Regions from separate parts of the Devosia sp. P2_G7 genome, predicted to be linked through region 4. Evidence: predicted binding sites of a transcription regulator. Region 4 holds the regulator's gene; each other region holds the start of a gene.
What was found. Region 4 encodes LexA, which represses DNA repair genes until DNA is damaged. Its sites were predicted from a motif close to TGTTCNNNNTGTGTTCNG; they were not measured.
Positions count from the first base shown of each region.

Region 1: a site for LexA is predicted at 5,241-5,258, ahead of AC1DWU_RS19675 (YifB family Mg chelatase-like AAA ATPase). Genes of this name have one in related genera too.
Region 2: a site for LexA is predicted at 4,552-4,569, ahead of AC1DWU_RS03055 (ImuA family protein). Genes of this name have one in related genera too.
Region 3: a site for LexA is predicted at 2,230-2,247, ahead of AC1DWU_RS00220 (helicase-related protein). Genes of this name have one in related genera too.

Region 1 covers NZ_JBFUFI010000013.1:145,414-152,803, reverse strand. The annotation lists gene AC1DWU_RS19705 (DUF930 domain-containing protein) at 229-939, opposite strand; gene AC1DWU_RS19700 (MarC family protein) at 1,055-1,693, shown strand; gene AC1DWU_RS19695 (nuclear transport factor 2 family protein) at 1,686-2,093, shown strand; gene AC1DWU_RS19690 (GH25 family lysozyme) at 2,378-3,214, opposite strand; gene AC1DWU_RS19685 (glycosyltransferase) at 3,381-4,352, shown strand; gene AC1DWU_RS19680 (glycosyltransferase family protein) at 4,369-5,103, shown strand; gene AC1DWU_RS19675 (YifB family Mg chelatase-like AAA ATPase) at 5,316-6,836, shown strand; gene AC1DWU_RS19670 (tetratricopeptide repeat protein) at 6,870-7,390, opposite strand, start outside.
Region 2 covers NZ_JBFUFI010000001.1:585,391-592,780, forward strand. The annotation lists gene AC1DWU_RS03025 (MDR family MFS transporter) at 1-834, shown strand, start outside; gene AC1DWU_RS03030 (SMP-30/gluconolactonase/LRE family protein) at 971-1,804, shown strand; gene AC1DWU_RS03035 (chloramphenicol phosphotransferase CPT family protein) at 1,836-2,447, opposite strand; gene ppa (inorganic diphosphatase) at 2,634-3,167, opposite strand; gene AC1DWU_RS03045 (hypothetical protein) at 3,293-3,862, shown strand; gene AC1DWU_RS03050 (tellurite resistance TerB family protein) at 3,987-4,418, opposite strand; gene AC1DWU_RS03055 (ImuA family protein) at 4,594-5,451, shown strand; gene AC1DWU_RS03060 (Y-family DNA polymerase) at 5,336-7,051, shown strand; gene AC1DWU_RS03065 (error-prone DNA polymerase) at 7,048-7,390, shown strand, end outside.
Region 3 covers NZ_JBFUFI010000001.1:33,384-40,773, forward strand. The annotation lists gene AC1DWU_RS00205 (queuosine precursor transporter) at 1-304, opposite strand, end outside; gene rpmB (50S ribosomal protein L28) at 412-699, opposite strand; gene AC1DWU_RS00215 (DUF3108 domain-containing protein) at 913-1,704, shown strand; gene AC1DWU_RS00220 (helicase-related protein) at 2,336-5,458, shown strand; gene AC1DWU_RS00225 (RNA-binding S4 domain-containing protein) at 5,462-5,845, shown strand; gene fdxA (ferredoxin FdxA) at 6,143-6,481, shown strand; gene AC1DWU_RS00235 (CarD family transcriptional regulator) at 6,837-7,390, shown strand, end outside.
Region 4 covers NZ_JBFUFI010000003.1:314,513-321,902, forward strand. The annotation lists gene AC1DWU_RS07730 (response regulator) at 1-130, shown strand, start outside; gene AC1DWU_RS07735 (sensor histidine kinase) at 130-1,500, shown strand; gene AC1DWU_RS07740 (hypothetical protein) at 1,556-2,110, opposite strand; gene lexA (transcriptional repressor LexA) at 2,407-3,129, shown strand; gene AC1DWU_RS07750 (2-dehydro-3-deoxygalactonokinase) at 3,403-4,308, shown strand; gene AC1DWU_RS07755 (2-dehydro-3-deoxy-6-phosphogalactonate aldolase) at 4,315-4,926, shown strand; gene AC1DWU_RS07760 (SMP-30/gluconolactonase/LRE family protein) at 4,923-5,795, shown strand; gene AC1DWU_RS07765 (beta-galactosidase) at 5,803-7,390, shown strand, end outside.

The DNA.
Region 1 (7,390 bases), on a different contig from region 4:
GCTGCGAGCTTTCATCGCCGTCGCTCGCTCCCATGGCTCCCGAGCCATCGACGACTTCGCGGCCGGCACCTGGCCGAATGGCCGGCCAAGGCCGTTCGGTCTCCGGACCTGAACATCGCCATTGTTGCCGTGACGGCCGGCGCCCCACTGGAGGCACTGAACCAGCTTGTCGAAACCATCCTGAACGACAGTTAGGTGCTCGCGCGAGCCGCGCCCCATCCGGCCTGATCAGTCGTCGTCGTCCTCTGCCGCCGTGAGATAATGCGCGTCCCACAGCTCGTGCGGGATAAACTCACCCACCGAAAACTCAAACTGCTCGACTGCTGAGTAGTCGGCAGCGGCCGTACAACTGAACCGCACCCCATACCATTCGCGCCGGCTGCGGAAGGCACCGCCTTCGGCGATCAAGGCGCCGTCTCGCACCGCCATGTCGGCCATCGCATAAGCGACGACGGTGTCCGGATCGAATTCCGGCCGGGCGCGGCGGATCTGCTCGATTGCTTCGATACTGCACAGCTGCACCACGCGCTCGCTGCCATCGAGCGTCTTCATTGTCTCGCGCAGGTTCGCACTCGCCGGCTCGGCCAGCAGGCTTCCGGCATAGAAATCGGTGGCGCGGATGGTGCCGCCAGGTGCGGCCTTCGGGATGGGGGCGGGCGCATGGGCTGCCGACGCCGGGGCGGTGGATGGTGCGGTGGGAGTGGGCTCCACCGCGACTGGTGGGGGTTCGGGCGGCCGTGTCAGTGCCGCGAACTGCGCTGCCGTGATCATCTCGACGGCAATGCTGCGGGGCATCACCGGCCGCAGCCGCTGTATGTTCGGCCCGATCAGCAACAGCGCCAGCAGCGCGCCATGCAGGCCGAACGACGCCAGCGTCCCCCACAGCGGTCGCGGCTGAGGCAGCACATCGATCGGCGATGCGTCGAGGGTAATGGTCATGGCAGCCGCTGTTCAGTCGGGCGGCTTTGCGGCTGATTTGCGGAGGTCTTGCGCGACCGGGTGAAATCCTTCGCGCCCTCTCGCCTTTCGGCCCGGCCTCGGCCATTGTCCCGCCATGCCCGTCGATACGCTTCTCCTCGCCCTGACCACGTTCTTCGCCACCCTTGGGCCGGCGGATCTGCTCGTCGTCTATGCGGCGCTGACACAGAAGAACACCCAGGCTGAGCGGCGCTCGATGGCGCTGCGCGGCACCGTCATCGCCGGCGTGATCCTCCTGTTCTTCGCGGTATTCGGCGAGGTGCTGCTGCGCTTGTTCGGCATCACGTTGCCGGCGCTGCGCATCGCCGGCGGCATCCTCTTGCTGCTGATCTCGATCGACATGGTGTTCGCCCGCCACTCGGGCGGCACCGGCACGACACCCGAGGAAGAAAACGAAGCGCAGCACCGCTCCGATATCTCGGTGTTCCCGCTGGCGACGCCGCTGCTCGCCGGTCCCGGCGCCATCAGCGCGGTGATCCTTCTGACCACCGGCACCGGCGGCGGCTTCAATCTTGCCTGGTTCATCGTGGTCGTGGCGCTACTGGCGATCCTGCTGCTCTGCTACCTGGTGATGCTCGTCGCTATCCCGATCCAGCGGCTGCTCGGCATTACCGGCCTCGCCGTGGTCAGCCGCGTCGTCGGGGTGCTGCTCGCGGCGCTCGCCGTGCAGTTCCTGCTGGATGGGGTAAAGCAGAGCGGTGTGCTCGGTGGCTGATCTCGGCGTTACGCCGGAGCAAGCGGTTGCCTGGCTCGCACTCTACCAGCAGGCGTGGGTGACGCAGGACACCGCGCTGATCGTCTCACTGTTCACGCCTGACGGGCTCTATCACGAGACCCGCTTCAGGCCGCCCTTCGCCGGCCACGCCGGTATCCGCGCCTACTGGGACACCGATGTCGTTGCGCGGCAGCGTGACATCGAATTCTCGTTCAGCCTGTGGGCGGTGGATGGACCGATGGCCTATGCCCACTGGCACGCCGCTTTCACCGATTTGAAGAAGGGCGTGCATCGCGAGGTCGATGGCGTCTTCCGTCTCACCTTTGCAGCGCCGGGCGGCCCAGCGGGCCTGCTCTGCGGCGTGCTCGAGGAGTGGTGGAACATCACCCCGGCGCCTTGATCAAATAGCGAAGGGCCGCGGCGATGCCACGGCCCTTGAACAATGATCGATCAGCCCGATTACTTCTTTTTCGCCGGAGCGGCAGTGGCGGGGGTCATCCCGGCCGTCGCCAGCACTTTCGGCTTTTCCTTCTTGGGCTTCTTGGCTTCCTTGTTGGATTTCAGCTGACCCTTGGCCATAGCGTATCCCCTTCCATTGTTTCGCGCCGACTCCGCCGGCAAATCACTACGTGAGGCTAGAACCAAGGCGAAATACTGACAAGGCCGCCAAGCACTCACGCACCGTTACTTGTGGCTTTGGCAGCGTCCCTGCGGGCCCAGCCGGTCGACAGTACGCGGGTCGCAACCGGTGAGCAGGAACGTCACCCAGTCGCCCTCGCTGCCGTAGAACGCGTTGCGGTCGACCTCGGTGCGCACGCCCGACATCGTGCCGGTCTGCGTCCACTGCCAGAACAGCCACGGCTCGTCGCCATACTTGGTGTGGGGTTCGGCGGCAGTCGAGCGCAACCAGAACGAGGAATCGAAGTGCTCGCCGGCGAGGATGTCGCTGTAGAAGTTCATGTCGGTATAGATGATCGGCACCTTGCCGGTGTGCCGCTCCATCTCGGCGAGCATTACGCGAACCTTCTCCAGCACGTCCTCGCGGTTGAACTTGTTCTTGCAGCTCGAGTGGTTGTTCCACTCGAGATCGAGCACCGGCGGCAGCGCGTCCGGATCGTTCGGCACCATGCGCTTGAACCACGCGGCCTGCTGCGAGGCGAGGCTGCACCAGGTCATGAAATGATAGGCGCCACGCGCCAGGCCGGCCGCCTGGGCGCCGCGCCAGTTATCGTAGAAATTGGGGTCGATATAGTCCTTGCCCTCGGTCGACTTGATGTAGACGAAGTGCACCCCGCCACCCCGCGCCGCGTTGAAATCGACGCGGCCCTGGTAGCGCGCCACATCCAGCCCCTGGATCGGCAGGCCCCAGGCCCGTCGCACCCCGTCATGCGGATCGTTGTCGCCGGGGATGCCGCGATAGTCATGCGTAGGCGAGCGCCCGCAGGCGGCAAGCAGCAGGGTTAGCCCGACCAGCAGCAGGGATTTGGCGAACGGAAACGCGGGGCGGGCGGCGGCAAGCATGCTGGTCGTCTGGCTTTCGGACAGAGATCGGAAGCCTTTGAATCAACATGGCGCGCTTAACGAAACCTTGCGCTAACCCTTTGTTATTCCAGCATGGTTAACGCGGGACTCGCGCTGCGCCGGACAGTTTGATAGCTTCTGATGGCAATCGGTCGGGGGGCCAAAATTGCCATCAACTGCTTCAATCGTGATCGAGTGGGAAAACCCGCTGCTGTCCGATGTCGACCGGGCACGCCAGATGCTGTCGAGGCTCGGTGAGCAAGCCAGGGACTACGCCCGGTCGCACAACACCCGGTTCGAGCTGCTCGTCGCCTATGATCCGGGCGAGATCGACGTCGCCGTGCCGCGCTCAACCGTCGATCAAGAACTCGACCCGGCAAACTGGCCCGGCGATATCCGCTACATCGCAGCCCCCGGGTTGCATTATTTCGAGCAGAAGAACCTTGGCGCGGCCTCGGCCACCGCCGATACGGTCGTCTTCCTCGATAGCGACGTCATCCCGGATGCCGGCTGGCTCGGCCACATGCTGGGGGCGGTGGATCGGGATGACGTGCAGGTGGTCGGCGGCCACACCTACCTTGCAAGGGACACGCTGCTCGACCGCCTGTTCTCGGGCTTCTGGTTCTTCGAACCCAACCCCAAGCACACCGGCGTCAGCCCGACCGGACATTTCTACGCCAACAACGTCGCCTTCAAGCGCGAGATCCTCGAGCGCTACGGCTTCCGCCGCGCCGGCAGCTATCGCGGGCAATGCGTCGAGCTGGCGGGCCGTCTCAAGGCCGACGGCATACAGATCTGGCGGGCGGCCGATGCGACTGTCAGCCACCCTGCGCCCGAAGGACTGCGGCATGCGTTCATCCGTGCCGTCTGCCAGGGCTACGACAATGTCTACTGGCGGCGGCACAAGCGACCGCTGGGCTGGCTGCACGCCAGCCCGCTCGGCGGCGCCGTACGGCTGGTGCGTACCATCGGCAGGAACGGGCAGACGATCGCGTCACGTGCCCGCCCGCTGGGTCTCGATCCGCTCACGGCAAGCGGCTCGTTCGTTTTTGGAGCTGGCTACGCGCTGGTGATCTACGGCGCCGAAATCGTCGCCTACTTCGCGCCGGGGCTGATCAGAAATCACGTTCAGATGTAGGCCGGCGGAAGTGCACATGTCCGACCAGGGATTTCTCTACTGCGCCAGGGGCGACCGTTGGCTCATCGAAGCCGAACGCTCCGCGGCAAGCATCAAGGCGGTGATGCCTCAGGCTGCAGTGGCGATTGTTGCCGACAAGCCCATGCCGCAGCACTTGTTCGACATCCAGATCGCGCCGCCCCCAGGCATGCACGTCAAGTCGCTCAAGATGTGGGCAATGCGACACAGTCCGTTCGCCCGAACGGTGTTCATTGACACCGACACCTTCGTCTGCGATCCGGTCCCCGAGTTGTTCACGATCCTCGATCGCTTCCCGCTGGCGGCGGCCGTAACGCCCTTCTGGACCGTCGAGCTGCAGCAGCGGGGCGGAGTGTCGGACGATGACGGCATCCCGATATCGTTCCCCAAGCTGAATTCCGGATTGGTGGCGCTGCGCAAGGATGCCGAAACCGATGCTTTCCTCGATTTCTGGTCAGCGCGGCATACCGAGACAGGCCTCAAGCAGGATCAGCAGCCGTTCCGCCACGCGCTCTACCACACCGATATCCGCTTCGCAGTGCTGCCCATGGCCTACAATTATCGGCTGCCTTATCCGGGCGCGATCGGCGGCGGCGTCAAGATCCTGCACGGACGTGTTCCAGACATGGCCGGGCTGGCGAAGCGCGTCAACCGAACCTCCAAATGGCGGATCACCGCGCCGCTCAACCGGGTGGCCCGGCAGATCTGGTACGGCGTCGATCGCACACAATAGCCGGAGCGGCAACGTGGCATGGATACAGTCGAGCCCAGGTCTCGCTCCCGCGGTGAGCTTATCCGGCATCGGCGCTACGTGCTGAGCAGGACGACGGCAAGCTGAATGCGCCGGCGGTTATTGTTGTTCCGATGTGCTGTTCCCGTAATGTTCTTGCACCATCCGTAATTCTCCTGATAGCGTTCGGCGTGGGGATAGTTGGGGGCGTAGTGATGGTCACGCGGGTCGCGACCGTAGCGTTTCAGGGTATCGAGGCGGTGCCGGTTGACGTCCAGGTGCAGATCGCGCCGGGGCTTCCGAACTTCTTTCTCGTCGGTTTGCCTGACAAGGCGGTGAAGGAATCCGGCGAGCGGGTGCGCGCCGCGCTTTATGCTTCCGGCCTCAGCCTGCCGCCCAAACGCATTACCGTGAATCTCGCGCCGGCCGATCTCCCCAAGGAGGGCAGCCACTACGACCTGCCGATCGCGCTCGGGCTGATGGCGGCCATCGGCGCCATCCCGTCCGACGCGCTGGAGGGTTATCTGGCGCTGGGTGAACTCGGCCTAGATGGCCGGCTGGCGCCGACCGCCGGGGTGCTGCCTGCGGCGATCGCCGCGCTGTCGCGCGACATGGGCATCATCTGTGCTGAAAGCGCGGGGCCCGAGGCGGCGTGGGCAGGCGACGACCTGGAAATCGTCGCGCCGCAGACGCTCCTGGCGCTGGTCAACCACCTCGGCGGCTTCCAGCTTTGCACCCGGCCGGTGCCGCGGCGGCAAACCGACGCAACAGGTCTCCCGGACCTGTCCGAAGTCCGCGGCCAGGAAGTCGCCCGCCGCGCCCTCGAAGTGGCGGCGGCCGGTGGCCATAACCTGCTGATGATCGGGCCGCCCGGTGCCGGCAAGTCCATGCTGGCGGCCCGGCTACCCTCGATCCTGCCGCCGCTCAACCCGCGCGAGCTGCTTGATGTGTCGATGATCCAGTCGATCGCTGGCGAACTGGCCGGCGGTGCCCTGTCCGATCGCCGCCCGTTCCGCGCCCCGCACCATTCCGCCTCGATGGCAGCGCTGGTCGGCGGTGGCCTGCGGGTGCGTCCGGGCGAAGCGAGCCTCGCCCATAACGGCGTGCTGTTTCTCGATGAGCTGCCTGAATTCTCGCCATCGGTACTCGACAGTCTGCGCCAGCCGCTTGAAGCAGGCGAGACCGTGATCGCCCGCGCCAACGCGCATGTCAGTTTCCCCGCCCGCTTCCAGCTCGTGGCCGCGATGAACCCCTGCAAATGCGGGCTCGCCGGCACGCCCGGCCACACCTGCAAGCGCGGCGACCGCTGCGCGCTCGACTACCAGGGCCGCGTCTCCGGCCCCTTCCTCGATCGCATCGACCTGCGCATCGACGTCCCCGCCGTCTCCGCCGCCGACATGATCGGCCCGGCGACTGCCGAACCCTCCGCTGCCGTCGCCGCGCGCGTCGAGAAAGCCCGTGAACGCCAGCGCCAGCGCTATCTTGAAGCCGGCCATCCCGACGTCTTCACCAACGCCGCGGCCGGCCCGTCACTGATCGAAAAGCTGGTCGACCCCGACAAGGATAGCCAGACCCTCCTCCTGCAGGCCGCCGAACGTTTCAACCTTTCGGCCCGTGCCTACCACCGCGTGCTGAAGGTGGCGCGAACGCTCGCAGACCTCGCGGGCGCCGAAAAGGTCGCGCGCCCGCATTTGGCCGAAGCCCTGAGTTATCGATTGAACCTGGCCCTGGGGTAGGGCCTCCGCCTTGTCACGGCGGAGGCATGGTCGTCAGCTCTTGGCGGCGATGAATTTCGCGAGGTCCTCGTATTCCTCGCAGGTCTTGTTGCCGCACAGCTTTTCGAGTTGCGCCAGCATCTGCTGGGCCTTCTTCATCTGGCCGACCTCGACATAGAGCTCGCCCAGATATTCGTGCGCCCCCTTGTGGCCGGGGCTGAGCTTCAACGCCTTGAGATAGAAGCCCTGGGCGTTCTTGTAGTCGCCGGTCTTGCGCAGCGAGTAGCCGAGCAGGTTGTTGGCTTCGGCACTGCCTGGATCGGCGCGGACGATCTGCTTGAGCATGCTGACCGCCGATTTCCACTTCTTGGCGCGGATCAGCACCCGGGCGTCGTCGAGCGACGGAACGCGCACCACTTCCGAGGTGCCATCGCTGCCGCCACCACCGCCACCGCTGTTCCCGCCGCCGCCACTACCGCCACCATCGACGGCGTAGACCGGCGCGGCTGCCAGCATGCTGGCGACGAGCGTCGCGCCGGCCAGAATCGTCAAGCTTTTCGTCAGATATTTGAATG
Region 2 (7,390 bases), on a different contig from region 4:
GTGGTCCTTTCGGCGCTGGCATTCGGCGGCATCGTCTATGGCCTCTCGAGCTTCGGCGAGGCGTCGGCTGCCACTGGCGAGGGCAGCATGTCGCCGTGGATTCCGCTCGGCGTCGGTCTCGTCACCATGGTGCTGTTCGTGTGGCGCCAGCTCAGCCTGCAGGATAAGGCGCTGCTCGATCTCCGCGCCTTCGCCATCCGCAACTACACGTTGTCGGTGGTGATGATGGCCATCGCCATGATGGCGCTGTTCGGCGTCATCATCCTCCTGCCGCTGTTCCTGCAGAACGTCATCAAGCTCGATCCGCTGCAGATCGGCATGATGCTGCTGCCAGGCAGCTTGACGATGGGTCTGCTCGGCCCGGTGGTCGGCCGGCTCTACGACAAGTGGGGCACGACACGCCTACTGGTTCCCGGCTCGATCCTTGTCAGCGCCGTGCTCTGGGGCCTCACGCTGGTCGATCAGAACACCTCGATCTGGGTGATCCTCGCCGGCCACATCACGCTCTGCATCGGCCTCGCCATCATGTTCACACCGCTGTTCACCGCGTCGCTGAGCTCGCTCCCCATGCAGCTCTATTCGCATGGCTCGGCCATTCTCGGCTCGGTCCAGCAGGTCGCGGGTGCGGCGGGCGTCGCCCTGTTCGTGGCACTGATGACCATCCAGACCGCCGCGCTGACGGCCGCCGGCACCGAGCCGGTGACCGCGCTCGCCGCCGGCATCCGCACCGGGTTCCTCTGCGGCGCCGTCATCTCGACGTTCGCCATCGTTGCGGCCTTCTTCGTCAAGAAGCCGCCGGCGAACCCCGAAATGGCGGGCATGGGCGGCCACTAAGCCGCTCCTGCTTCACGTGAATCACTAATCCCTTCGGGCGCCGGACACCCCTCCGGCGCCCGATTTCTTTCCCGCCCCTGTCGAAATGGCCGCGCGTCGCCCGACACTGTCCTGAGAGCGATGAGGGAGTGCGACGATGACTGAGATAACCCAGCTGATGGATGGCATCCTGCTCGGCGAGTGCCCGCGCTGGCATGATGGCAAGCTCTGGTTCGCCGACTGGGTCGGCCAGAAACTCTACACCATCGACAGCGAAGGCCGGTCAACCGTCGAGGCGGAGGTCGCCTCGTTGCCCTTTTCTTTCGACTGGCTGTCCGATGGGCGGATGCTGCTGGTCCACGCCGCAGATAACGATCTGAAGGTGCGGCAGCCCGACGGCAGCTTCACGCGTTTCGCCGACCTGTCGAGCCTGTCGGACCGCGGCTGCAACGAAATTACCGTGCACCCCAGCGGCCACATCTACGTCAACAATGTCGATTTCGACTTCCCCGACGGCGAATTCCGCCCCGGCTTCATCGCGCTGGTCTCGCCCGACGGCACCAGTCGCAAGGTGGCCGAAGGTCTCGCCTTCCCCAACGGTATGGCCATTCTCGCCGACGGCAGGACGTTGGTCTGCGCCGAGTCGTTCAACGGCAACCTCAGCGCCTTCGACATCGCCGAGGACGGCAGCCTCAGCAATCGCAGGCTATGGGCCAATGTCGGCGAGTACGGCAATGACGGCATCTGCGCCGATGCCGAAGGCGCCATCTGGACCTCGACCGGACCCACCGTGCTGCGCGTCCGCGATGGTGGCGAGATCGTCGAGAAGTTCGAGCTCGACCGCATGTGCTTTGCCGTCATGCTCGGTGGCCCCGATGGCCGGACGCTCTACATGGTCGCCAATGAATGGACGGGCACTGTCGATGTCGCCAAGCCCACCGGCCGCGTCTTCAGCGCCCGCGTCGACGTCCCGCATGCGGGTTACCCGTAGTCGCTTTGGCTGGTGGTTGACCGCACTGACGCTAGAGTGTGGCGAGCCGCTCGAAGGCACTCGGCCGCGGCGGCGCCAGCAGTGCCGAGGCGATCGCCGCCGCACACTGCTCCGGCGTCATCACCCCGGTATCGACCTCAAGATCGTAGATCCCCGGCACATGCACCGCACCCTGCCAGCGCCGCACCGCCTCCGGCACGCCTTCGCCCGCTACATAGAGGCCGAACCCGTGCTGCGGATTGGCATTCCGCCGCGCCATGATCACCTCGATCGGACAGCGCACCCCGACGAACAGCACCGGCAGCCCAGCAAGCCGCCGCGCCGATGCGGCCAGTATGCCAAGCGGCCGCGAGTAGCCGTCATGGTGCCCGACATCGACCACCACATCGCCACCAGCCAGTGCCCGCTCCGCGATCTCGTCGTATAGCTCGGCATAGAGCCGCACCACCGTCGGCTCCAGCTCCGCCCGCTCCCCGCCCGGCCGCAAGCCGATCCCAGGCAGCATGTCCTTGGGCAGCGCCTCGTTCATCGCATCGACGCCGAGGTTCACCCACCGCCCCGGCACCAGCGCCATCACCGCCCGCGCGATCGAGGATTTCCCCGCCCTCGGCACCCCGTTGAGAATGACGATCCGTCCGCTCATCGCTCACCCTTCGACACGCTGAAAAAGAGAAAGGCGCTCAACCCGTTAGGGGAGCGCCTTTCGTAGGCTGGGATCATGTCGCCGGGAGGGACAGCGCCCCGATCCAACCGTTGACCGATATATGTGAACCCGGTTTCACAGTTTCAAGGGGCGGCCCAATCGGGCCTACCAGCGCACCCGCCGGCACTACTTCGCCGCCTTGGCCCGCTCGATCGATTCGAGAATCACCCGCCGCGCATCGTCGACGCCGCCGAGCTTTTCGATCTTGGCCCACTTGCCGGGCTCGAGATCCTTGTAGTGGGTGAAAAAGTGCTTCACCCGCTCCAGCTGGATCGGCTGCATGTCGGTGATGTCGTTGATCCCGTCATACATCTTGGTCAGCTTCGACACCGGCACGGCGAGGATCTTCTCGTCGGTGCCGCCATCGTCTTCCATGAACAGGATGCCGAACGGCCGGCAGCGCACCACCGCACCCGGCACCAGCGGCCGCGAGTTCATCACGATCACGTCGAGCGGATCGCCGTCGCCGCAAAGCGTATGCGGCACGAAGCCGTAATTCCCCGGATAGCGCATCGGCGTATAGAGGAACCGGTCGACGAACAGCGCCCCCGAGGCCTTGTCGATCTCGTACTTGATCGGCTCGCCGCCCAGCGGCACCTCGATGATCACGTTGAGGTCGTCGGGGGGATTCTTGCCGATCGGGATCGCGTCGATGTTCATTGGGTCTGCCTTAGGTCTATTTCGGCGGGTTGTGGCCTATCCGGGGCCATGATTGCAAGGCATACGAATGCGCGGGTGGCATGCGAAGCCCAGCGGTGTTCAAGACGTATTGAGGAGGTATTGCCGTGATCGGACGCATTTTCGCCAGTGCGCTTTATGTCGCTTGCATCGGTTGGGCCGGCTCGGCCAGCGCCCAGCAGATCGAATCGAGCTACACCGACCTCAACCTCAACGTCGATTGCACGGTGATCGAGTCCGATGACTTCGGCACCATGTGGGCTTGCCTCGGCCTCAAGGGCATCCCGGTCATGGTCACCGAAGGCGACCTGCGGATGTTCGTCTCCTACGGCCTCACCTCCACCACCGAGAAGGCTGCCGAGCAGACCCTCAACCCATTCAACCACCTGGGCGACAAGATCGAGTGGCGCGTCTCCAACGCCGAAGGCTACTTCAAGCCCTTCGCCACCATCCTCCGCTTCTTCACCCAGGGTGAAGAGGGCAAACCCGAGGGCCAGGTGCTGGTCGTCACCAAAGTCACCCCCGGCGCCACCTGCCACATCGCCTATATCGACGCCCTCGCCAACCCCGACGCCAACGCCCTCGCCCGCAAAACCGCCGACGAGAAGGCAAAGGATTTCGACTGCGAGAAGAGCGAGCCCGAATATGTCGGCAAGTTCGAAGCCTGGAAGCGCTAGGCGCCCCGCACCAACGCGTCTGCCCGGCAAAGGCCGAGGCCCATCCTGAGTGCCTCGCCGGTCCTCAGCTAACCGACAACCACCGGGTCATTCCCGCGAAAGCGGCAACGTCCTTTGAGCTGGTTCAAGCCCGCGCCATCTGGTTGCGCAGCACCGTGCGGTCGCGCGACGACACCCCGATCAGCTCGGCGATGCGCCATACCATGTTGTCCTCGAGCTCGTGGTTGCGCTTGTCGGCGAACACCACCTGCCACATCATCCGGATGATCTCGATCTTCTCGCTATCGTCCAGTGAACTCAGCGCCGAAGTGAAGCGGTAGAAATCCACCGATTCCTGGTCCCGCTTGGTCGCCTCGACGATCAGCTTGCGCACCTCGTCCTCGCCGAGCCCGTAATAATCCATCAGCGTGCCCTCGAGCGCCTGCCGCTCGGCCTCGCTGACACTGCCGTCGATCGCCGCCAGATGCACCAGCAACGCCGCCACCGCCAGCTTCGGCTCCATGCTGAGCACAGTGGCATCGGGTCTCTGGAAGATGGAGCGCAGCGCATCGAACATGGGAGGAGTCCTTGGGTGGGTCGACGGAAGATAGGCACTCCCGCCCAATCGCGAAAGTGCCCGCGTGCCGCAGCGCGAGGATGTGAGCACGGCGTGTGCTGACTCTTCTGCTTGACTCTCGACCGGACTCTGGTGTTCCCTATTTGTTCTAATTACTGACAACAGGGAGGCTCAGATGCCGGGCCTCGCACGCCACGATCTCGACGCCCTACGACTGAAAATCGCCGCCCTGGAAAAGCGCCCGCTGCTGGCGAAAGGCGCAGCGATGGTGGCGGAGGGGCTGGGAAAGGCTGCCAATGACGAGCCGGAGCTTGCCGATCCGCTGGAGCTGCTCGTCGCACCCAATGGACTGCTGCACGAGGTGTTTGCCGACGAGCAGCGCCAGAGCGGCGCCGCGCTGGGCTTCGCCTTCGGGCTCGCCCGGCAGCTGCTGACCACCGAACGGCAGGCGATCCTCTACCTGCAGCTGGTAGGTGAAGGCCAGGAGCTGGGGCTGCCTTATGGCGCGGGGCTCCAGCAGTTCGGCATCGATCCGGCGCGGTTGGTGATCGGCCGGATCGAGAGCGTAACCGAGCTGCTCTGGGCAATGGAGGAAGCAATTGCCTGCCGTGCGGTCGCCGGGGTCATCGCCGATCTCGCAAGTCACCCCAAGGCACTCGATTTCACCGTGTCGCGCCGATTGAGCCTCCGTGCAGCTGCGGCCGGCACCTCGGCGTTCCTCATCCGCTACGGCCGGGGACGCGAGGCGAGCGCAGCAAAACTGCGCTGGCGGGTTTCGCCGGCAATGAGCGGTGAGGTGGCGTTCGATCCGCGCGCACCCGGCCCGCCCCGCTTCCAGATCGAGATCGAAAAAGGCCGGCTCGGCGACAAGACGCAACGAGCCGAAGGCAAGAACATGCTTGTGGACTGGACAGAAAATGGTTTCGTTTCAGTCGAACCCGAACGCCGCACCGGAGCTGCTGTTCACCGAACGGCGCCGCCATCTCGCCCTGTCGTTACCACGCTGGGCGACCGACTGTCTCAGGCGGGCTGATCCGGCGCTCGCCCGCTCGACCCGCCCGCTGGCCCTGTGGGAGAAGCAGAAGGGCGCCATGCGTCTCGCCGCGGTGGATGCCGCGGCGGCGAAGGCAAACCTGACATCCGGACAGAACCTGTCGGACGCTCGCGCGCTGGTGCCGGAACTCGAAGTCCGCGAGATCGACCGGGCCTATATCGAGCAGGTCTTCGCCGATTTTGCCGATTGGCACTCCAACGCCAGCCCGATTGTCGCCGTTCACTCGGCGGCGGCGCCCTACGGTGACCTGGTCCTCGACATCACCGGGGTCGCCCACCTGTTTGGCGGCGAGGCAAAAATGCTGGAAGTGCTGGTCAACCGGCTGCGCACCCTGGGTTTCACCGTCTCTGGCGCCATCGCCGATACGGTTGGGGCGGCCTGGGCCTTGGCGCATTTCTCACCCGGCAGCGTCATTCCCAAGGGTGAGACCGAAGCGGCGCTCGCCACCCTGCCAATCGTCGGCTTGCGGCTCGAAGAGGCGCAGGTCTCGGGACTCAACCAGATGGGGCTCAAGACCATCGGGCAGCTCTATGACCGGGATCGGCGGGCACTGCAGGCCCGGTTCGGGGAATCGCTGATCCTCAGGCTCGACCAGGCGCTGGGCCGGATCGAAGAGCGGATCACGCCGCGTCTGCCGATCGCCGAATATTATGCCGAGCGCCGCTTCGCCGAACCCGTTGGCTACATGGACGACGTGCTGATGACGGCCCGCGATCTCGCCATCCAGCTCGGCCTGCGCCTCGAGTCCGAGGGGCTGGGGGCGCAGACCTTCCACCTGCTGCTCTACCGGGTCGACCACAAGGTGATGAACCTCACCATCAATGCCGGCCGGGCAACGCGAGATCCCAACCACATCGCCCAGCTGTTCGTGCACCGGTCGGAGCGGCTCGAAGGCGAGTACGATGCCGGCTTCGGCATCGACATGATCCGGCTGGCGGCCAGTTCGTTGTCGGAGGTGCAGAGCATCCAGCTCGGGGCGTTCGAAGTGCGCGATGGGGCGCAGGACCTCGACCGACTATATGATCGCATGACGAGCCGGCTCGGCCCCCTGGCACTCACCCGCTCGAAGTTCGTCAACACCCACATCCCCGAGCGGGCAGCGAAGCTGGAGCCTGTAATCGCTCAAACCGAGGAAGATCCGGAAGCTCTTCCTGATCCCGAACTGCGAAGACCGCTCCGGCTACTGCCCAATCCAGAGCCGATCAACGTGATAGCGGAGGTGCCGCATGGCCCGCCGATGCGGATCATCTGGCGGCGCATCGCCTACCGCATCCTCAAGGCATCGGGGCCGGAGCGGATCGAGGCCGAGTGGTGGCGTTCGGGCAAGAATCTTGAGGTGCTGGAACCGCCAGAGCGGGGCAGCAAGAAGCGCGACCCGCGCGACGACCCCAAGTCGGACAAACAGAAGCCAAAGGAGCCGGAACACGTTTCCGCGCTCGCGGCGTTCGACCCACTGACCACCGTCCGCGACTACTACGTCATCGAGGATGACGGCGGCCGGCGGTTCTGGATCTTCCGCATCGGGCTCTATGGCGCCGCCGAAGCGCCGCGCTGGTTCATGCACGGGTTCTTCGCATGACCCGCCCCAGCTATGCCGAACTGATGGTGACGTCCAACTTCTCGTTCCTGAGAAGCGGTTCGCATCCGGAGGAGCTGGTCTCGGCCGCCATCGCGCTGGGTCTGAGTGGCGTCGGGATCTGCGATCGCAACAGCTTTGCCGGCGTGGTGCGCGGCTACGTTGCCCACCGCGACCTCAAGGACAAGGCACCCGACTTCCGCTACGTCGTCGGCGTCCGGCTCTGCTTTGCCGATGATACCCCCGATATCGTCGCCTATCCCTCTGACCGTGAGGCCTATGGCCGGCTTTGCCGCCTGCTGAGCCGCGGCAACCTCGGGAAGGAGAGCGAGAAGGGCAAGT
Region 3 (7,390 bases), on a different contig from region 4:
GCTGCCCGATGAGGAACGCCGAGGCCGAAGCAATGGCGATACGCGGCGTCGCGAGGAACACCGACAGCACCAGCGCCACGACGAAGCCGACCACCACCACCATGCGGGCCCGGTTAGGACCGTCATGCCGGTTGGTGAGGTCCGTGACGAGGAAAGCGAAGGGGTAGGTGAAAGCACCCCAGGTGAGCAGGTCGCCCAGATGGATCGGGCCGAGATCGGCCTGCACCGGGTATTGCACGAGAATATTGGACGCGGTGACGACCACGACCATGGCGGCAATCGCCGCAACGAAACGAGCGAGCATATCCTGCACCTCTATGTAACCCGCTGGCCGGCATCAGACCGGGGCGGAAAAACGAAACCGCGCGTTCCCGTCGGGGAGCGCGCGGCCGAAATTCTGTTGGAAGCTGCTTACGCCGTTGCGAGAGCGGCGCGCACTTCCTTCTTGACGGCCAGCGCCACCGGCGACAGCTCGGCATCGTTGGCCTTCAGCAGGAAGGCATCGAGGCCCCCGCGGTGCTCGACGGTGCGCAGCGCGTTCGCCGAGATGCGCAGCTTGACCGCGCGGCCGAGCGTATCCGACAGAAGCGAAACGTTGAGGAGATTGGGGAGGAAGCGGCGACGGGTACGGTTGAGCGCGTGGCTCACCTTGTTTCCGGTCATCACGCCCTTACCGGTGAGTTCGCAGCGGCGAGCCATAGTGTTATCCTGTCAAAAGGCCCTCGGCGGGGGATTATTCCCCTCGCAACGGGCTGGAGTCTGTTCTTGATTGCGGGGCCTCCATAGAGAACTAGGCCCCTCTCGTCAAGCTTGTGAACGCCGAACGCCTTGCCAGTCCGGCGTTCCCTCGGCATTTTGGCCGCGATATTGATTCGCTTTAGTTGGCGACGCCGTCAGAGGTCCGTTCCCGTGTTGAGCGCCGGTTTCCGCCAAGCATTGCGATTTGCCGCCCTCGGTCTGGGGCTGCTGTCCCTGCCCGTCGCTGCCGCCGAGATCAAGGCGCGCGCCGAGTATATGGTGACGATGGGCGGCACGCATGTCGCCAATGTCCGTATCAACCTCACCGATGACGGCTCGGCCTATTCGCTGGTGCTCGACGCCAAGATTACCGGGTTGGCGCAGCTGGTGGCGAGCGGCTCCGCCAAGGCCACCTCGACAGGCAGCTCTGGCGACAAGGGCCTCCGGTCACAGAAGTTCGACCTCTTGACCCGCGCCGGCGGCGAGGATTTCACCTCCGCCATCACCTATGCCGGCGGCACCGTCGCCTCGTTCATTGTCGCCCCGCCGATCGTCAACAATATCGACCGGGTGGCGATCGAGCGGAAGCACCTCACCACCGCCAACGACATGCTGGCGCCGTTCGTGCTGAAGGGCGCGGCGCTCGACGGGCAACTGTGCAATCGCCAGATGCCGATCTTCACCGGCGTCGAGCGGTTCAACCTCAGCCTGAAATACGTGAAGGACGACAGCGCGACCTCCAAGCGCACCGGCTACCAAGGTCCGCTGGTGCTGTGCAGCGTCCACTACACCCCGATCTCCGGCCACTACACCAACAACGAGATCACCACCTACTTGGCCAAGAACGAGCGCATCCTGATCTGGTTCGCGCCACTGAAAACCGCGGGCTACTACATCCCCTACCGCGCACTGGTAACCACCGAAGCCGGCGACCTGTCGGTGGTTCTCACCGAACTCACCGAGTAGGCGAAAAGCCGCTCCCCGGCGATGAACGGCAGCTAAACCCTTGCCTCAGCACGCGTTCAATCGCGTTGCCACATTCTGCCTCCAACGGCTCGTTATTTCCGCGCCCCGGACCACCGGCAACAGACCGTGGTCCCTCGTGCCGGCACGCCTCCAAGCGGGGTCGCCGGCCGGGCTGCGGAAATCATGGTTAACGGGGCGTTACCAAAATCTGCGTGTCATTCCGGCACGGTCAACGGCTATTTTGCCAAGATCGGCGCGACACACCCCGGCATTCCGGACTCCGACCTGTGAAACCGCAAAAAATCTTTGCGGCCTAGGGCTTTACGCCCCGTTCACACTTGGCTGATTCTGCCTCGAAAACCGTCGGAATTAACGCTTTCGCAACCTTCCTGAACGGGATCTCCGGGGATATCGCCCACTGCCATACGAAAGCCGCGCGCCTAGCGGTTCAGCCCATGCCGCACCTACCATATGCTGTGGGGAACAAACGCGGATTTCCGAGTCGCAACCGATTCCTTTCCGGTTTGTTCCCTGTTCGTGCCAGTGGTTAACGTGCCGCGCGACCGGATGGAGATATTGTTCCGCCACGAGACACTCGTTTGTTGGCGTTCGATCACCTAAATAGGGCGCAATGACTCCCGCTTCCGCCTCCTCGCTCAAGGCGATCCTTGGGCCCACCAACACTGGCAAGACCTTCTTCGCCATCGAGCGGATGCTGGCGCACCGCTCGGGGATGATCGGCCTGCCGCTGCGGCTCTTGGCCCGCGAGGTCTACCACAAGGTGGTCGACAGGATCGGTGCCCAGCACGTGGCGCTGGTGACCGGCGAGGAGCGGATCGTGCCTGCCAAGGCGCGCTATTGGGTGTGCACGGTCGAGGCCATGCCGCTCGACGTGCCGGTCGAATGCGTCGCGATCGACGAGATCCAGGTGGCGACCGACTTCGACCGCGGCCACGTCTTCACCAACCGCCTGCTGCATGCCCGTGGCATCAGCGAAACCCTGCTGCTCGGCGCCGCGACCATGACGCCGCTGATCCGCGCGCTGCTGCCCGATGCCGAGATCATCCACCGGCCGCGCTTCTCCGAGCTGCTCTATGCCGGCTCGAAGAAGATCTCGCGCCAGCCCAAGCGCTCGGCCATCGTCGCCTTCTCGGCCACCCAGGTCTACGCCATCGCCGAGCTGATCCGGCGCGAGCGCGGAGGCGCCGCCGTGGTGATGGGGGCGCTCAGCCCGCGCACCCGCAATGCCCAGGTCGATATGTACCAAAACGGCGACGTCGATTTCCTCGTCGCCACCGACGCCATCGGCATGGGGCTCAACCTCGACGTGCACCACGTCGCGTTCGCCGACGACCACAAATTCGACGGCCACCAGACCCGCCAGTTGACCCCGGCCGAGTTCGGCCAGATCGCCGGTCGCGCCGGCCGCCACATGCACAACGGCACCTTCGGGGTGACCGGCAATGCCCCGGATTTCGACGAAGAACTGGTCAAGCGGCTCGAAACCCATGATTTCGAGCCGGTACGAGTGGTGCAATGGCGCAACGCCGAGCTGGATTTCCGCTCGATCGAGGACCTGCGTGCCAGCCTCGACCAGACGCCAAAGCTGAAGGCCCTGACCCGCGTGCCCATCGCCACCGACCAGCACGCGCTGGAGTTCGTCGCCCGCAACGAAGCGGGGGCCTCAGCCAAGGGCGAGGCGGCGGTGCGGCTGCTCTGGGAGTGCTGCGGCATCCCGGATTACCGCGATATTTCGCCGGCGCAGCACGGAGAAATCATCACCCGGATCTATTCCGACCTGATGCGGCACGGCCGTGTCGACGCCGATTGGATTGCCGAGCAGGTGCGGTTCTGCGACAATGTGACAGGCGACATCGACACGCTGAGCAACCGGATCAAGCAGATCCGCACGTGGACCTTCGTCGCGAACCGCAAGAACTGGCTTGAAGACCCCGCACATTGGCGCGAAAAGACCCGGGACATCGAGGACCGCTTGAGCGACGCCCTGCACGAGCGTCTGACGCAGCGTTTTGTCGATCGTCGCACTTCGGTGCTGATGCGCCACCTGAGAGACAAGCATATGGTATCGCCTGAAATTAACGACCGCGGCGAAGTGAGCCTCGAAGGTCACCTGATCGGCTCCATCGAAGGCTTCCGCTTTACCCTCGCCCGGTCCGAAGGCGGCGACGCCAAGGGCGTGGCCGGTGCGGCCGCCCAGGTCGTGGCCCCCGAGATCGCCAAACGCGCCGAGCGCGTCGCCGGCGCCCCGAACGAAGAGTTCGTGCTGGCGACCGACGGCTATGTCCGCTGGCGCGGCCAGGTGGTCGCCAATCTCGCCGAGGGCGAGAACCTGTTCGCCCCGCGCCTGCTCATCCTCGCCGACGAGAGCCTCTCCGGCCCCGATCTCGAGCGGGTGCAGGACCGGCTGAACCTGTGGCTCCGCCACCTGATCAACACCCAGCTTGAAAGCGTGCTGTCGCTGGAAGCCCCGGCCGACCTGGAGGGCGCGGCCCGCGGCGTTGCCTACCGGCTCTACGAGAACCTCGGCATCCTGCCGCGCAGCGCCGTGGCCGAAGAGGTCAAGGGCCTCGACCAGGACGTGCGCGGCAAGCTGCGCAAGCTCGGTGTAAAGTTCGGCGCCTACCACATCTACGTGCCGCAGAGCCTTAAGCCTGCTCCGCGCGAGCTGGCCCTGATCCTCTATGCGCTGAAGCATGGCGGCGTGCGCCAGCCGGGCGTCGCCGACCTCCCGCAGATCGTGCTTTCGGGCCGTACCTCGTTCCTCATCGACCCCGAAGTGAACACCAAGCTCTATGAGCTCGCTGGCTTCAAGGTCGCCGGTCGCCGCGCGGTGCGCGTCGATATCCTCGAGCGCCTCGCCGATATCATCCGGCCGCTGATCGCGCTGAACCCGGTCACCCACCAGGGCGAACTGCCTCCGGGCGCCGCCGAGGGCAACGGCTTCCGCGTCACCGTCGAGATGACCTCGCTGCTCGGTACCGCCGGCGAGGATTTCGCTTCGATTCTCAATTCGCTCGGCTATCGCGTCCGCCGTACGCCGAAGGTTGCGCCCCCTGCCCCTGAGGCGGTGACCACCGAGACGACCACCGAAACCACGTCCGAGACGGTCGAGGCCGTTACGACCGCGGCGCAGGCCGATCCTGCCGCTGCCGACGCCGTGGATGCCGAGGTCAATGCCGCCGCAGTCGATGCCGTGGAAGGCAGCGCCCCCACGGTCGAAGCCACGCCCGCAGCCGAAGTCGCAGCCGTCGAGGCGGCAACCGCCGATCTCGGCGCCCCGGCTCCAGCCGAAGACGCCAAGCCTGCCGAACCCGAGTTCGACGAGATTTGGTTCCCCGCCGGCCGCCGGCCGGACAATGCCCGTCACGCCGGACCGCGGCGCGGCCAGCGCGCCGACGGTGCCGAAACCTCGGCCGAAGGTGCCGAGAAGGCTGAGCGCTCGCAGCGCAACTTCCGCCGTCCCGACCGTCCGCAGGGTGGCGACGCCGCTACCCCAGGCGACAACAAGCCGGCCCGTCCGCGCTTCGAGGGCCGCCGCGACGGCCAGCGTCCGGGCAATGGCGGCAAGCCGTTCGAGAACAAGGGCAAGCCCAGCGGCGGCGGCAAGCGCTTCGACAAGCCCCGCGAGGACTGGAAGGAACACCGGCCGCGCGAGGACCGTAAGCCCGCCGTGCTCGATCCGAACTCGCCCTGGGCCGCGCTTGCAGCGCTCCGGAACCCCAAATCCGAATAGCCATTGGACAAGCAACGGCTCGACAAGTGGCTGTTCTTCTCGCGTGCGGTGAAATCCCGTACCCTGGCGCAAAAGCTGATCGAGACCGGCGCCATCCGGGTCAATTCCGAACGCACCGACCGCTCCGACCATAAGGTCGGGGCTGGCGATGTGCTGACCATGACGGTCCACACCCGCCTCTTGGTCTGGCGCATCCTCGACCCCGGCACCCGCCGCGGCCCAGCCCCCGAAGCCGCCCTGCTCTACGAAGACCTTTCGCCCGCGCCGACACCGCGCGAGGAAAAGCCCGCCATGCACGCTGAGCGTGACGCGGGTAGCGGGCGGCCGACCAAGAAGGAGCGCCGCAAAACCGATCGGCTACGGGACGACGAGGACGGCGCAGGTTGAACGTTCCGGCCTCGGATCGTTCACTTCCTCGTCATTTTCAGCTCGTTCCGTTTTTCCGTCCATCTGCCACAATTGACCGCCCCGTGCTCACCACCGTGCCAGCGGCGGAATGCCACTGGCGTCGGTTGAGGGGATAAGTGGATGGCTTGGCGTTCGATCCGACAAAAGCCTGACAGCCCTGTCCCTTGCGGCAGCGGACAAAAAGGGCTAGCACGGCCCGAGGCGTAGCGCCTGCCGCGCGCGCCCGGCTGAAAGACCCAGCGGCCCTAGAAACTTGAGCAGGAACGCTCGCGAAGAATGACCTACATCGTCACGGACAACTGCATTAAGTGCAAGTACATGGACTGCGTCGAGGTTTGTCCCGTCGACTGCTTCTATGAAGGCGAGAACATGCTCGTCATCCACCCCGACGAGTGCATTGACTGCGGCGTCTGTGAGCCCGAATGCCCGGCTGAGGCGATCAAGCCCGATACTGAGGGTGGCCTCGACAAGTGGCTGGAGATCAACAGCAAATACGCCTCCGCCTGGCCCAACATCACTGAAAAGCGCGATGCGCCGGCCGACGCCAAGGAATGGGACGGGGTCGAGGGCAAGTTCGAGAAATACTTCTCGGAAGAGCCCGGCGAGGGCGACTAACGCCGCCCGGCGAGGCCGATTGGCCGCCGTTTCGCCCCGGGTTTGCCCTGCCGATGAATGGCTTATGAGCCGAACCTGAACAGGTTCCGGCAGCCTTGATTCGCAACTTTTGATTTTGCTGAAATTTTGTGCTACGCTCCTCAAACGAATGGAGCTTGCCCGTCATCCAATGCGTGCCGCTAGGCACCCTTTTTTTTGACACCAGCAATTATGGGGGCGCAGTCAACCGGTCGCGCGGACCGGCAGAGTGCGCGAAGGGTCTTTGCTTACTATTCGGACGGGCGAACGAGCAACAACCAGGACAGCCTCTCCGCGAAGAGCAGTCCGGCGGCGGCGTTAATAGGAGTATCCCTTTATGGTCACCAAGAAGCCTCAGCAGCGGCTTGGATTCAAGACGAGCGAGTATATCGTCTATCCGGCGCACGGCGTCGGTCTGATTACCTCGATCGAGGAACAGGAAGTCGCGGGCATGACCCTCGAGCTGTTCGTCATCTCTTTCGAGCAGGACAAACTCACCCTTCGCGTTCCCGTCGCCAAGATCAAGTCCGTCGGCATGCGCAAGCTCGCCGAAGAGGACGAGGTCAAGAAGGCTCTGGACACCGTCACTGGCCGTGCGCGCGTCAAGCGCACCATGTGGTCGCGCCGCGCCCAGGAATATGAAGCCAAGATCAATTCGGGCGACCTGATCGCCATCTCGGAAGTCGTCCGCGACCTGTTCCGCTCCGACGACCAGCCCGAGCAGTCCTATTCCGAGCGCCAGCTGTTCGAGCAGGCGATGGACCGGATGAGCCGCGAAGTGGCGGCCGTCAACAAGCTCACCCTCACCGAGGCCGTGCAGCTGATCGAAAAGAACCTCGCCAAGTCGCCGCGCCGCGGTCCGAAGTCGGACGCCGCCGACGCCGAGGAAGC
Region 4 (7,390 bases):
CGACGATGACCTCAGCGAGAACGCCGTCGAACAATACATCTCGCGCCTGCGCCGCCGGCTCGCTCCCTATGCGCTCACCGTGCGGGTCGCCCGCGGCCTCGGCTATTACCTCGATCGGATCGCCGACTGATGGTGCGCCCCTACTCGCTGCGCCGGCGCCTGCTGCTGTGGCTGATGATCGCGTTGCTGGCTGTCGCCGCGCTCGCGGTGGTCGATACCTGGCGCGAGGCCAAGGACACCGCAACCTCGCTCTCGGACCGCGTCCTCGCCGGCTCTGTCCTCGCCATCGCCGAGCGGGTGATCGTCACCGAGGATGGCGCGCTCGAGGTCGACGTGCCCTATGTCGCCCTGGAGATGCTGACTTCGGCGGCGCAGGACCGGGTCTTCTACCGCGTCGACGGTCCGGAGGGCTTCATCACGGGCTATCAGACCCTGCCGACCTCTGATGCAGCGACGGCCGACATCGCCTATTCGGACGCCAGCTTCCGTGGTGAGCCGATCCGCGTGGCGGTGCTGCGACGCGCGGCATCCTCCGGCGTCAGCGCCATCCCGTTCACGGTCACCGTCGCCGAGACCACCATCGCCCGCACGCAGTTGACCCAGACCCTGCTCCTCCGCTCTGCCATTCGCCTTGCGCTGCTCATCCTCGCCGCCGCGGTGATCCTCTGGCTGGCCGTCGGTTTCTCGCTCGCCCCGCTCTACCGCCTCCGCGATGCCATCTCGCGGCGGGCCCTCGATGACCTCAGCCCCATCGAACAGGAGGTTCCCCGCGAGGTGCAGGGCCTGGTCGACACGATCAACTCGTTCATGACGCGGCTGTCGTCAGCTCTCGATGCCCTGCGCCATTTCACCGGCAATGCCAGCCATCAGCTCCGCACGCCGCTCACCATCATCCGCACTCAGTTGGCGCTGGCGCTCCGCGCCGATAGCCCTGCCGCGGCACGGGAGGCGGCCCGCACCGCCGACGCCGCGGTGGTGCACGCCGAGCGCGTCCTCGCGCAACTGCTGCTCCTCGCCAGGATCGACGAGGCTGCGTCCGATCGGCTGCAGTTCCAGGTTGTCGATCTGTTCGAGCTCGCCCGGGAGCGCACAGGCGACTATGTCGTCCGCGCCCATGCCGCCGACATCGATCTTGGCCTCGAGGGCGAAGGACCGGCGCTGGTCCGCGGCGACCCGATGCTGCTCGGTGAACTGCTGAGCAACCTCATCGAGAACGCCATCGCCTATGCTGGACCCGACGCCGAAGCGACGGTTCGCGTCACCACAGGGGACGGCGTGGTGGTGCTGCAGGTAGCCGACACCGGCAACGGCGTCGCCGCCGAGCAGCTGGCGGCAGTGCGCAAACGCTTCAGCCGCGGTAACAGCGACAAGCCCGGAGCTGGCCTCGGGCTGTCCATAGTCGAAGAGATCGCGGGTCTGCTCGGTGGCGAACTGACTGTCGCATCGCAGCCTGGCAAAGGTTTCAGCGTGCAGCTTACCCTACCCGCCGAGCCGCAATAATCCGGCGGCGGCGCGCGTCGACCAATGCGCCGCCACGCGCCAGTGAATCCCGTCGTCAGTGCACGGGGATCATCAGGTGGGCATAGGGAGTGTTGGGCCACATCACATAGGGCTGGGTGTGGTCGGGATGCTCTTCCTTGGGATAGCCGGCCAGCATCTCGTCTGCGACGTTGAAGATCATGACGTGCGGCCCGTCGACCATCCACTCGTGGCCAGCGGGCGGCGCGGTCGCGAACGGATCCATGTTGTCGGGCGCCGACTCGCCCTGCAGCATGTAGCCGAAACCGACCACACCCTCGGGTGGGTCCTTCTTCTCGCTATATGCCGTCAACCACGCCATGCCTCCGGCATCGACGCATATTGGATCATTGGTGGGCGAAGCCAGGTTGTCCGGCATGCAGGTAAAGCCGTTCGTTCCCTCCTTGAGCGTCTTCATCTGCATCTGAGCATCGAAGTTCACGACCGTGGCATTCTGGCCCACCGCCACCGGCGCTGCCGACAGCGCGTTGGCGACCAATTCCGCATCGGTCATTTCGGCCGCCACGGTGGGGCTGAGCAAGATCCCCAGGATCATTGCGGATATGGCATAACGGCTTGATTTCATAGACATGTTTTCCTCCTCAGAAACAGTCCAGTTCACCGGCCCGTGGAAACGAGCACAGCTCCAGCTGAGAAGGTTGGGGTGTGCGGGTTCGACACGCCAATCTCTCGACGGTATGCCCTGGTGGACAGCAGGTCAACGAAACGCAAGGCCCCGACGTCGAGAGGATTTAGCGGCCACACGTCCTCTCTTTCGGCGCGCCAGGGGCGCCATCGTAACGCAATATTCATCGTCCGATTGCAGAACATAACTGGAACACGTATAATACGTTCAGTCTTTGTTCCGATTCTGCTCACGGGGCCGCCATGCTGACGCGCAAGCAACACGAACTTCTGATGTTCATCCACGAGCGGATGAAAGAATCCGGCATCCCACCCTCGTTCGACGAGATGAAGGATGCGCTCGATCTTCGCAGCAAGTCGGGCATCCACCGGCTGATCACTGCGCTCGAGGAGCGCGGCTTCATCCGGCGCCTGCCCAACCGAGCCCGGGCGCTCGAGGTGATCAAGCTACCGGACTCGATGAATCCATCGCTCGGCGGCCGCAAGGCGCGCTTCGAGCCGAGCGTCATCGAGGGCAATCTTGGCCGGGTCGCGACCCCGCCGGCACGCCCCGCGGCGCAGGTGGCCAACGCCGACGCCTACCGCGCGGTCACCGTCCCGGTGATGGGCCGAATCGCCGCCGGCACTCCGATCGAGGCCATCCAGACCCACAGCCATTCCATCATGGTGCCGCCCGAGATGCTCGGTGCGGGTGAACATTATGCCCTGGAAGTGCGCGGCGATTCGATGATCGATGCCGGGATTTTCGATGGCGACACCGTGCTCATCAAGAAACAGGAGGCGGCTTCGACCGGTGAGATCGTCGTCGCCCTCGTAGATGACGAGGAGGCGACGCTGAAGCGGCTGCGCCGTCGCGGCAACTCGGTAGCGCTCGAGGCCGCCAACCCAGCCTACGAAACCCGCATCTTCCCGCCCGACCGGGTGAAGGTGCAGGGTCGCCTGGTTGGCCTGCTCCGCAAATACTGAACTCCTGACCTGCCGCCAATCGGGTCTCCGGGCCGGCTGCCTCAGCCGGCCCCTTTTTCTTATGAATCCGGACGCTGCGGACAACAATTGCACTAGGGCTGGGCTGGCAAAGACGTTACGTTCCGCGCCGCTGGCAGCAAGTGGCGCATCGGATCTGAAGCGCCGCCTGCAAGCGGCTTTCGCGATCATACCAGGAGAGTGGACCACCTTCCCGATTGCGATGTAGCGGCATGGCTTGATGCGCGGCAAACTGGCGGCGCAAGGGAGAGGGTTTTGGCAGGACAGGTCGAATGGGTCGCCGTCGATTGGGGCACCTCCAATCTGCGGGCATGGGGAATAGATTCCGCCGGTGAGATCGCCTTCTCCCGCTCGTCGCCGGACGGCATGGGTCGTCTCAGCCGCGAGCAATATCCGGATGTGCTGACCTCGCTGCTCAACGGCGTCGCCGATGACGTCGAGGACGTACTGATCTGCGGCATGGCCGGCGCGCGGCAGGGCTGGATCGAGGCCCCCTATCTCGACGCCCCCGCCGAACTCGGTCGCATCGCTGCCGGCGCCGTTGCGCCCGACATGGCCGGCCCGCACACCCCGCGCATCCTGCCTGGCGTCTGCCTCCGCGATCTGGGTGCGGAGGACGTGATGCGCGGCGAGGAAACCCAATTGCTTGGGCTCTCGGCACTGATCCCCAACTTCTCCGGCCTCGCGGTTATGCCGGGCACCCACAGCAAGTGGGCGCTGCTTTCCGGCACCAAGCTGGAGCGCTTCTCCAGCGCTATGACCGGCGAGATCTTCGAGCTGCTGCGCACCCACTCGGTGCTGCGCCATTCGCTCGGTGGTGAGCTCGAGGGCGAAGATCGTGATGTCGGCTTCGCTGCCGGTCTCGACCAGGGGCTCGAGCGCCCCCAGCGCTTGACCGCGACGCTGTTCAAGGTCCGCGCCGGCTCCCTGCTGTCGGGCCGCAGCCCGGCATGGTGTGCCGGTTTCCTCTCGGGCCTGTTGATCGGCGCCGAGATCGGGGGCCAGCGCGACTGGATCGGCGAGGCGGAGATTCCGCTGGTCGGCAGTGTCGGCCTTTGCGGGTTGTACCAGATGGGCTTTGAACGGCTCGGCGCCCGGACCCGCATCGTCGATGCGACCGACGCCACCCTCGCCGGACTCAAGGCAGCAAGACAGGCATAGAAGTTCATGGACCACCGCCACATCATCGCGATCCTTCGCGGCATCACGCCTCCCGAAACCCTCGAAGTTTGCGACGCCCTCGTGCTCGCCGGCATCACCATGATCGAGGTCCCACTCAATTCGCCCGAAGCGCTGCGCTCGATCGAAGACGCCGCCAAGGCCTTCGACGGTCGCGCCCTGGTCGGTGCGGGCACGGTGTTGAGCCGCGCCGATGTCGACGCGGTCGCCGATGCGGGCGGCCGGTTCGTTGTGTCGCCGGACACCAACCCGGCAGTTATCGGCGCCACCATCGAGCGCGGCATGACCTCGTACCCGGGTGTGTTCTCGCCCACCGACGCGTTCACCGCCATCCGCTCCGGCGCCACGGGCCTGAAGTTCTTCCCCGCCGAAGTGCTTGGCCCCAAGGGCATCAAGGCGATGAAGGCGGTGCTGCCGCTGGCTATCCCGCTCTACGCCGTCGGAGGCGCCAACCCCGACAATTTCGCCGAGTACTTCGCGGCCGGCTGCGCCGGCTTCGGGCTCGGCACCTACATTTTCAAGCCCGGCATGTCGGCCGCCGATGTGGCATCGCGCGCCACCACCGCCGTCGCCGCCTATGATCAGGGAAGACCACGATGAACTCGAAGGCCGAACTGTTCGTCGATAGCCGCTGCGAGCTGGGCGAAGGCCCGTTCTGGAACCCGCTGCTCGAACGCCTGTTCTGGTTCGATATCCTCAACCAGACCATGCTGAGCGCCGGCACCGACGGCCACATCGTCGACCGCATTACCTTCAAGGACACGGTCAGCGCCGGCGCCGTGATCGACAAGGACACGCTCGGCATCGTGCAGTCGGGCGCCCTGCTCCGCTATGATTTTGCTTCCGACACGAGCACGGTGATCGCCGAGATCGAGGAGGACGTTCCGACCAACCGGACCAATGACAGCCGCGTCGACCGCACCGGCGGCTTCTGGATCGGCACGATGGGCCGGAAGGCCGAGGCGGGGGTCGGTGGCGTCTATCAGTACCGCGCCGGACAGACCACCAAGGTCATCGAGAACATCCGCATCCCGAACTCGATCTGCTTTTCCCCCGACGGCCGCACCGCCTACTTCACTGACGCCAGCCAGATGATCGTCCGCTGCGCGCTCGACCCGGCGACCGGCCTGCCGGTCGGACCATGGGAGGATTTCTACACCATGGACGGCCTGGGCGGCCCCGATGGCTCCGTCGTCGACTCCGAGGGGTACCTCTGGAACGCCCGTTGGGGCGGCAGCGCGGTGATCCGCATCTCGCCCGACGGCAAGCTCGACAAGGTGGTCGAGGTTCCCGGCGTTAGCCAGGTGAGCTGCCCCGCCTTCGGCGGCAATGACCTCAAGACCCTCTACATCACCACGGCGCGCGAGCACATGACGCCCGAGCAACTGGAGCGCGAGCCCTATGCCGGCAGCGTCTTCGCCGTGGCGCTCGACGTCCCCGGCATCGCCGAACCCTTCCTCAAGCTCTGAGTCTAACGTGTCTTTTCCCGCTATCGGCGTCTGCTATTACCCCGAACACTGGTCCGTCGAGCAATGGGATGACGACGCCCGCCGCATGGCGGAGGTCGGCATCGAATATGTCCGCATCGGCGAGTTTGCCTGGTCCCGCCTTGAGCCGCGACCGAACGAGCTGGATTTCGGCTGGCTGGTTGCGGCAATGGACGTGCTCGACAAGCACGGGCTCAAGGTCATCGTCGGCACGCCCACGGCGACCCCGCCCCGCTGGCTGATCGACAAGATGCCCGACATGCTGGCGGTCGATCGCGACGGCCGGCCGCGCGGCTTCGGTTCGCGTCGGCACTACGACTTCTCGCACCTGGGCTATCGGCGCGAATGCGCCCGCATCACCCGGTTGCTGATCGACCATGTCGGCCAGCACAAGGCACTCGCCGGCTGGCAGACCGATAACGAGTACGGCTGCCACGACACGGTGCACTCCTACTCGCACGCCGCAGCCATCGGCTTCCGGCTCTGGCTGAAGGACAAGTACAAGACCATCGAGGCGCTGAACCTCGCCTGGGGCAATGTCTTCTGGTCGATGGAGTACAACAACTTCGAACAGATCGACCCGCCGAACCTCACCGTGACCGAGGCCGCGCCGGCTGCCTGCCTCGACTTTCGCCGCTATTCGTCGGCGCAGGTCGCCGCGTTCAACAAGACGCAGTACGACCTGATGAAGGCGGCGCGTCCAGACCTGCCGGTGATCCACAATTTCATGTCGCGCTCCACCGAGTTCGACCACTACGAACTGGCCGAGACGCTCGACGTCGCCAGCTGGGACTCCTATCCGCTGGGACATCTGGAGGGCGTTCCGGAGCCCGAGGAAAGCAAGATTCCGTACTTCCGGCAGGGCGACCCCGACAATTCTGGACTGCACCATGATCTCTACCGCGCCGTGGGCCATGGCCGCTGGTGGATCATGGAGCAGCAGCCCGGACCGGTGAACTGGGCCGACTACAACCCCGATCCCCTGCCCGGCATGGCGAGGCTCTGGGCCTGGGAGGCTTTCGCGCACGGGGCGGAGGTGGTGAGCTACTTCCGCTGGCGGCAGGCCCCGTTCGCGCAGGAACAGATGCATGCCGGGCTCTTGCGGCCCGATAGCGTGCCGACGCCCGGCTACCATGAAGCCAAGCAGGTGGCACGGGAGCTGAAGGAGCTGGGTTTCGATGGCGAGGCGCGGAAAGGCCGCGTCGCAATCGTCTTCGACTACCAGAGCGAGTGGGCCTGGCGCATCCAGCCGCAAGCCAAGGGTTTCACGCACCACCAGCACGTGCGCAACGTCTACGTGCCGCTGCGGAAGCGCGGCATCGACGTCGACATCCTGCCGCCCTCGACCACCGACTTCTCAGGCTACGACCTGGTGGTCATCCCGGCGCTGTTCGCTTGGAACGATGCCCTGCGGACGGCAATCGAGAACTTCGATGGCCACCTGCTGATCGGTCCGCGCACGGGCTCGAAGACCCAGAACTTCTCGATCCCTGCCGGCCTCGGTCCCGACCTGCCGCAGAACCTGCTCGACGCCAAGGTAGCCCGCGTCGACAGCACCGATCCGCGGCGCACCGTCT